2 linked regions of the Phyllobacterium zundukense genome follow. The protein of the gene in region 1 binds, or shares a complex with, the protein of each later gene. Links are inferred from orthologs where the notes say so. Each region holds a gene or a part of one and is shown on either strand. Other genes may lie near its edges. The genes, in order: xseA and BLM14_RS13405.

Region 1 (3,320 bases):
GCGCGGTCATACGAAGCCTTCGGCCATTGTCGATGCGCTGGCACAGCACATCGTTGAAAGCCTCGACAATCTGTCGATGCCCACTCCTGTCACCATATCGCAGGCTTCCGCGCCAATTCTAGCGAACCAGCGGCTCCGGCAGGTACGCGCGACAGAACTCGTTCCAGGCTGGTAACGCGGACTACATCCCGCCTTGCCACGCCTTGATCGCATCCAGTGGACAGAGAAGCATCACGATGTTGAGGGTGAGATTGTCGCGAATGACCCAGCCTGCCAACAGTTCGAAGAATATCGCGAGAATGACCGTCAGCCAGACCGGAGCACGAGCGGCGAAGAAAAAGCCGACGACCATGAACAATATATCGCTGACGGAGTTCAGTACGCTGTCGCCGACATAGCCGAGCGCGATGGTCGCCTCGCGGTAGCGGTTGATGACCATGTCGGTGTTCTCGAAGATCTCCCAGGCCGCTTCGATCAGAATGGCGATCAACAGGCGGGGACCGACGGACCACTTGCGGGCGACCAGCCAGAGAATGCCGTAGAACAGAAAGCCATGGATGATATGCGAAAGCGTGTACCAGTCGGCGATATGCTGGGAATTGTCGGACGAGTTCGTCTCGCCTACCCACAACTTTATCGTCCCGCAGGTGCATATCGGGTTGCGCCCCATCAGGAGAAGAATCACTGCCGCACCAGCAATCATCACCGCTCCGATCAGCAGATAGTGACGCAATTTCAGACGCTTGGCGGTGACAGAAGTTGTTGCTGACATGTTGGCCCCCTTTTCCCCAGTTAAAGGCGATATTCATCGCGCTGGCAATGCTGCAATCGAGGATTGCCCACACTTGACCTTGCCCCCCACGCGACTAGGAATAGCACATGAGTGAAAAGCCCGAATCGGCATCCAATGTTGCCGAATATACAGTTTCCGAGATTTCCGGGGCGCTGAAGCGCACCGTCGAGGACACATTCGGGCATGTTCGGATCCGCGGCGAGATTTCCGGCTATCGCGGTCCGCATTCCTCCGGTCATGCCTATTTCTCGCTGAAGGACGACAAGGCACGTATCGAAGCGGTGATCTGGCGCGGCTCGATGAGCAAGCTGCGTTTCCAGCCTGAAGAAGGCATGGAGGTCATCGCGACCGGCAAGCTGACGACCTATCCGGGCTCGTCGAAATACCAGATCGTCATCGAGCAGATGGAGCCAGCCGGTGCCGGCGCGCTGATGGCGCTGCTGGAAGAACGCAAGCGCAAGCTCGGCGCCGAGGGCCTGTTCGACCCGGCGGCCAAGCAGTTGCTACCCTTCATGCCGCGCATCATCGGCGTGGTGACATCCCCGACCGGCGCGGTTATTCGCGACATCATTCACCGCATCACCGACCGCTTCCCGCTGCATGTTCTCGTCTGGCCGGTGCGGGTGCAAGGTGAGACATCCGGCGCGGAAGTCGCCAACGCCATCAATGGTTTCAATGGGTTACAGCGGGGCGGAGCTCTTCCGAGACCCGACGTGCTGATCGTTGCGCGCGGTGGCGGCAGCCTCGAGGACCTCTGGGGCTTCAACGACGAGGCGGTGGTGCGCGCCGTTGCCGCCTCGCAAATCCCGCTCATTTCCGCCGTCGGCCACGAGACCGACTGGACGCTGATCGACCTTGCCGCAGACGTTCGCGCCCCGACACCGACGGGCGCGGCGGAAATGGCTGTACCGGTCAAGGCCGACCTGCAGGCAACCGTCGCGACGCTTGGCGCCCGGCTCGCAGCCGGCATGTCGCGTTACCTCGACCGCCGCCGCCAGGCGCAACGGGCGCTGGCCCGAGCCCTGCCTTCGGCTGATCAATTGCTCGCCCTGCCAAGACGGCATTTCGACGAAACGGCGGCACGCCTTGGCCGGGCGTTACAGGCAAATACGCAGAAGAAGCGCGGCGAATTCGACGGTTGCGCCAGGCAATTATCACCGCGCCTCCTCGAACAGCGTTTTCGCGAAAAACGACGTGAAATCAATGTCTTGACCAACCGTCTGCCGCACGGTCTCAGGGTATTCCTGCGAGAGCGGCGCGGGGTTTTTGTCCGGCGCGCCGAACGTCTGTCGATCGAACCGATTGCCCGGCTGGCCCAGCGCGGACGCCAGCATCTGCAACAGCTGGACCGCCGTCAGATCCAGGCTGTCGACCTCATTCTCGACCGGGCAAACCGGCGAGGCAGCGAACTCGAACGGCTGATGAAAACCCTGTCATATCAGGGGGTTCTGGAACGGGGTTTTGCGGTTGTTCTTGACCCCTCCGGCACTCCCATCAAGCGTTCGGCGGCTATCGCCAGCGGCGATGACCTGACCCTCAAGTTCCAGGATGGCGAGGTGCAAGCCGTGGCGAAAGAGGGTGACGAACGCCCGTCCCGGGCAAAGATCGAACGCCCTGCGCCAGCCAAGAAACCTCCGCTTCCGAGTGGATCGCAGGGCTCGCTGTTTTAGGGTCATTCGCGTCGGCACAACCATTTTTCGCGCAGTGGTAGAGAAACTCGTGCCAGAATCGCCGACTCTTGTGTGAGAATCGCCGATTTTTTAGGATTTTCGACAGTTCCTGCCTAAAACCGTGTGAGAACTGCGGCGGGGGCGTTCAAAAAACGCCACGCGTTACTCCCGGGTCCAGGCCGGGCTGTTCAATTCAATCAGGGATTGTGACCAGTCCTCGATGAAGCGCTGGCGTTGTGCCCGATCCTGCACGGCAAGCAGAGCCGGACCGATGCGGATCGGCTGGGCGATGCCCGACTCCTTCAAATTCTGCGGACCGTCGACATCGGGCGGCAGGCCGCCCGTCTCGGAGAAATAGAAGGCATTGGTGCGGGCGATCGACTGACCGCGTTCGGACAGGAGATAGTCGAGGAACCGCGCTCCGAGATCGGCCTCTTTCGCGCCCTTGGGAATGAGCGCTCCACGGCTGAGCACGAGCGTATAGTCGCGCGGCACGACCACGCGGAGTTCCGGATGACGCAGCGCCGCCTCATAGGCATAGGAGCCGAGCATATTGTAGCCGATGTAGAGATTGCCCTTGGCGACCTCCTCCAGAATCTCGCCGGTGCAGCACCGCGCCACGGCCGAGGCACGCGCCATGCTTTCCAGCAGACGGCCGAACACGGTGGTGGTCTGCCGCGCATCGTTGAAGGCGAGCAGGTAGCCAATGCCCGACAGGCGGATATCATAGGTGCCGACGCGGCCGCGATAATAATCCAGCCGTTCGCGCAAGAGGTCGGCGAGTTCGACATGGGTGCGCGGCACTTCGGCCGGCGGCACAAGGCGGGTGTTGTAGACGAAGACGGCGGGCTCATAGG
Region 2 (3,050 bases), 200 kb from region 1 along the record:
CAGCCGGCAGCATTCAAATTCCTCAACGCTCTGCAGATATTGAAACTGGCGGTGAGCCTTGGCGGTACGGAATCGCTCGCCAGCCATCCTGCGACGATGACCCATTCCGGCGTGCCGGTGGATGTGCGCCAGCGCATCGGCGTGCTTGATTCGACGATCCGGCTGTCGATCGGCATCGAGCATCCTGACGATCTGATCGCCGATCTGACGCAGGCCTTGAGCGTGGCCTGAGCGGGTGATTCTGCAGCGTTGATATACGCTTCTCACTTCGCTCTTGTATAACCGCAAGGCGCTGGTGCAAATTTGGGCGTGGCCGTGTAGGCCATGTTGATGCCAATTTGCCGCTGCAGAAAGCTCCCATGGTTACTCGCCTCTATTCGCATCCGATATACCTCGAACATTTGACGCCTGTTGGCCATCCGGAGCGGCCTGACCGGCTGCGGGCGCTAAACAAGGTGCTGGAAGACAGCGCTTTCGATGCGCTGGATCGTGTCCAGTCGCCGATGGGTGACGAGGCAACGATCCTTTATGTGCATCCCGAGACGTTTCTTGAGCGGGTGCGTAATACGATCCCGGAGGAGGGACTGACCCGCGTTGATGCCGACACAACCGTCAGCCCCAAGAGCTGGGAGGCAGCATTGGCCGCTATCGGTGCGGCTAATGCCGCCGTCGATGATGTTTTCGCGGGCAGGGCCGACAATGTCTTTGTCGCCTCGCGGCCACCTGGTCACCATGCGGAGCGTGACAAGGCAATGGGCTTCTGCCTGTTTAACAATGCCGCTATTGCGGCCCGCCATGCGCAGAAGGCTCATGGCATAGAGCGCGTTGCGATCGTTGACTGGGATGTGCATCACGGCAATGGCACGCAGGATATCTTCTGGGATGACCCGTCCGTTCTCTATTGCTCGACTCACCAGATGCCGCTTTATCCTGGAACCGGCGCCAAAAGTGAAACCGGCGTCGGCAATATCGTCAATGCACCGCTTAGCCCACAGACCGGCAGCGATCATTTTCGCGAGGCTTTCAACACGCGCATTCTCCCGGCCATCGATGAATTTCAGCCGGAATTGATCATCATTTCGGCCGGATTCGATGCGCACCACCGCGATCCGCTGGCAGAAATCAATCTGAACGAGGACGATTTCGACTGGGCAACCGGTGCTCTTATGGAAAGAGCTGGGAGCTATGCGTCAAACCGCCTTGTCAGCCTTCTGGAAGGCGGGTACGACCTCAAGGGGATGTCGCTCTCAGCGGGCGCACATATCAGACGCCTGATGGGAGGATGAACATGGCCGACGTACAGAACAATTCCGATATCGCCGCCATGAGCTTCGAACAGGCGCTCGAGCAGCTGGAAAAGATCGTCGACGATCTGGAACGTGGCGATGTGCCACTGGAACAGTCGATTCGTATTTACGAGCGTGGTGAAGCGCTGAAGAAGCATTGCGATACGCTGCTGCGCGCCGCCGAAGACAAGGTCGAGAAAATTCGTCTCGGCCGCAATGGCGAACCCGTCGGTACCGAACCACTCGACCCGGAGTGACACCAAACCACGCTGTTCAGCCGTGTTCTGAAACGCTATGGTGGGGCTCCGACAATCCGGAGTAGCGTCCATGAGTTTTTTCCCCTGCCCAGACCCAAAGCCAGGCGACGCAACAGCCGTCGACGCCATCGAGACGCTGATCATTCCACGCACGAGCGACATTGGCGGATTGGAAGTGCGCCGCGCCTTGCCGAGTGCCAAGCGCCGTCTCGTCGGACCTTTCATTTTCTTCGACCGCATGGGCCCGGCTATCCTTCGCCCAACCGATGCGTTGGATGTGCGCCCACATCCACATATCGGCCTTTCGACCGTAACCTATCTTTTTGACGGAAACATACGTCATCGCGACAGCCTCGGGACCGAAATGGTCATCAGGCCCGGCGACGTCAATCTGATGACGGCAGGGCGTGGCATCGTGCACTCGGAGCGTTCACCGGAAGAACTCCGGACGGAGCCATTGCCGATTTCGGGATTGCAGACCTGGCTGGCGCTGCCGGATCATCTGGAAGAGATCGACCCCGCTTTTGCCAATACCGCAGCGGGTGAACTGCCCATGTTGCGCGAAAACGGCATGGAAGCGCGCATCGTCATGGGCAAGTTCCATAGCGCCAGTTCCGCAGTGAAGCAGCACGCGGAAACGCTTTATGTTGATATTCGGCTGCAGCCCGGAAGTCACATTCAAATACCGGGCGATGCAGCTGAAGAACGCGCCATCTATACGCTGGATGGATCGGTGCAAGTTGCTGGCGAAACGTTTCCCGCAGACCGCCTTTTGGCGTTCCGCACCGGCGATGAAATCGTCATCCACGCACCGGAGGGGGCGCATTTCATGCTGTTTGGCGGTGCTGCTCTGCCCTCGAAGCGTTATATCTGGTGGAATTTCGTTTCCTCGTCCAAAGAGCGGATCGAACAGGCGAAAGAGGAATGGCGTTCCGGCCGATTTGATATCGTGCCTGGCGACGCGGAAGAATTCATACCCTTGCCCGAAAATTGACTTGGGAGCGAACGAACTTCCGCTTCTTGCTGGTTTGCTGGATTTCCTTTAGGGAACGGCGCCAGCCCTCTGCCAAGAGTTGAGCTTGAAACTGGAACCTGCGCTTTGGCCAAGAATTTTGAAACACCACTGCTTGATCGCGTCAAAATCCCGTCGGATCTGCGCCAATTGCCGGAATCCGACCTGCCGCAGCTGGCGCAGGACTTGCGAACGGAATTGATCGACGCGGTGTCGACGACTGGCGGTCATCTCGGCGCCGGACTTGGTGTTGTCGAACTGACCGTTGCACTTCATCACGTCTTCGACACGCCGCATGACCGCATCATCTGGGATGTCGGCCACCAGGCCTATCCCCACAAGATACTGACCGGACGGCGTGATCGCATCCGCACATTGCGGCAGGAAGGCGGGCTCTCCGGTTTCACCAAGCGCAGCGAGAGCGAATACGATCCCTTCGGCGCCGCCCATTCATCCACATCGATCTCCGCTGGTCTGGGCATGGCCGTCGCCAGC

The links.
Region 2: the proteins of xseA (region 1) and BLM14_RS13405 are in contact, whole or in part, in a cryo-EM structure (PDB 8TXR), measured with the Escherichia coli proteins. The link is inferred for Phyllobacterium zundukense from one-to-one orthologs.

Annotation. Positions count from the first base shown.
Region 1 is NZ_CP017940.1:2,871,335-2,874,654, forward strand. The notes cover bases 175-3,171. They hold xseA (exodeoxyribonuclease VII large subunit), read left to right. Parts: upstream 175-879; coding sequence 880-2,463; downstream 2,464-3,171. Other genes in these bases: BLM14_RS14375 (LysR substrate-binding domain-containing protein), read left to right, coding at 175-175; BLM14_RS14380 (DUF2585 domain-containing protein), read right to left, coding at 182-772; BLM14_RS14390 (ABC transporter substrate-binding protein), read right to left, coding at 2,626-3,171. In the rest of the region: more of BLM14_RS14375, read left to right, coding at 1-174; more of BLM14_RS14390, read right to left, coding at 3,172-3,320. UniProt on the Escherichia coli protein: Bidirectionally degrades single-stranded DNA into large acid-insoluble oligonucleotides, which are then degraded further into small acid-soluble oligonucleotides.
Region 2 is NZ_CP017940.1:2,673,319-2,676,368, reverse strand. The notes cover bases 189-2,915. They hold BLM14_RS13405 (exodeoxyribonuclease VII small subunit), read left to right. Parts: upstream 189-1,288; coding sequence 1,289-1,543; downstream 1,544-2,915. Other genes in these bases: dxs (1-deoxy-D-xylulose-5-phosphate synthase), read left to right, coding at 2,643-2,915; BLM14_RS13410 (histone deacetylase family protein), read left to right, coding at 360-1,286; BLM14_RS13415 (cystathionine gamma-synthase family protein), read left to right, coding at 189-231. Outside these bases: more of BLM14_RS13415, read left to right, coding at 1-188; more of dxs, read left to right, coding at 2,916-3,050. UniProt on the Escherichia coli protein: Bidirectionally degrades single-stranded DNA into large acid-insoluble oligonucleotides, which are then degraded further into small acid-soluble oligonucleotides.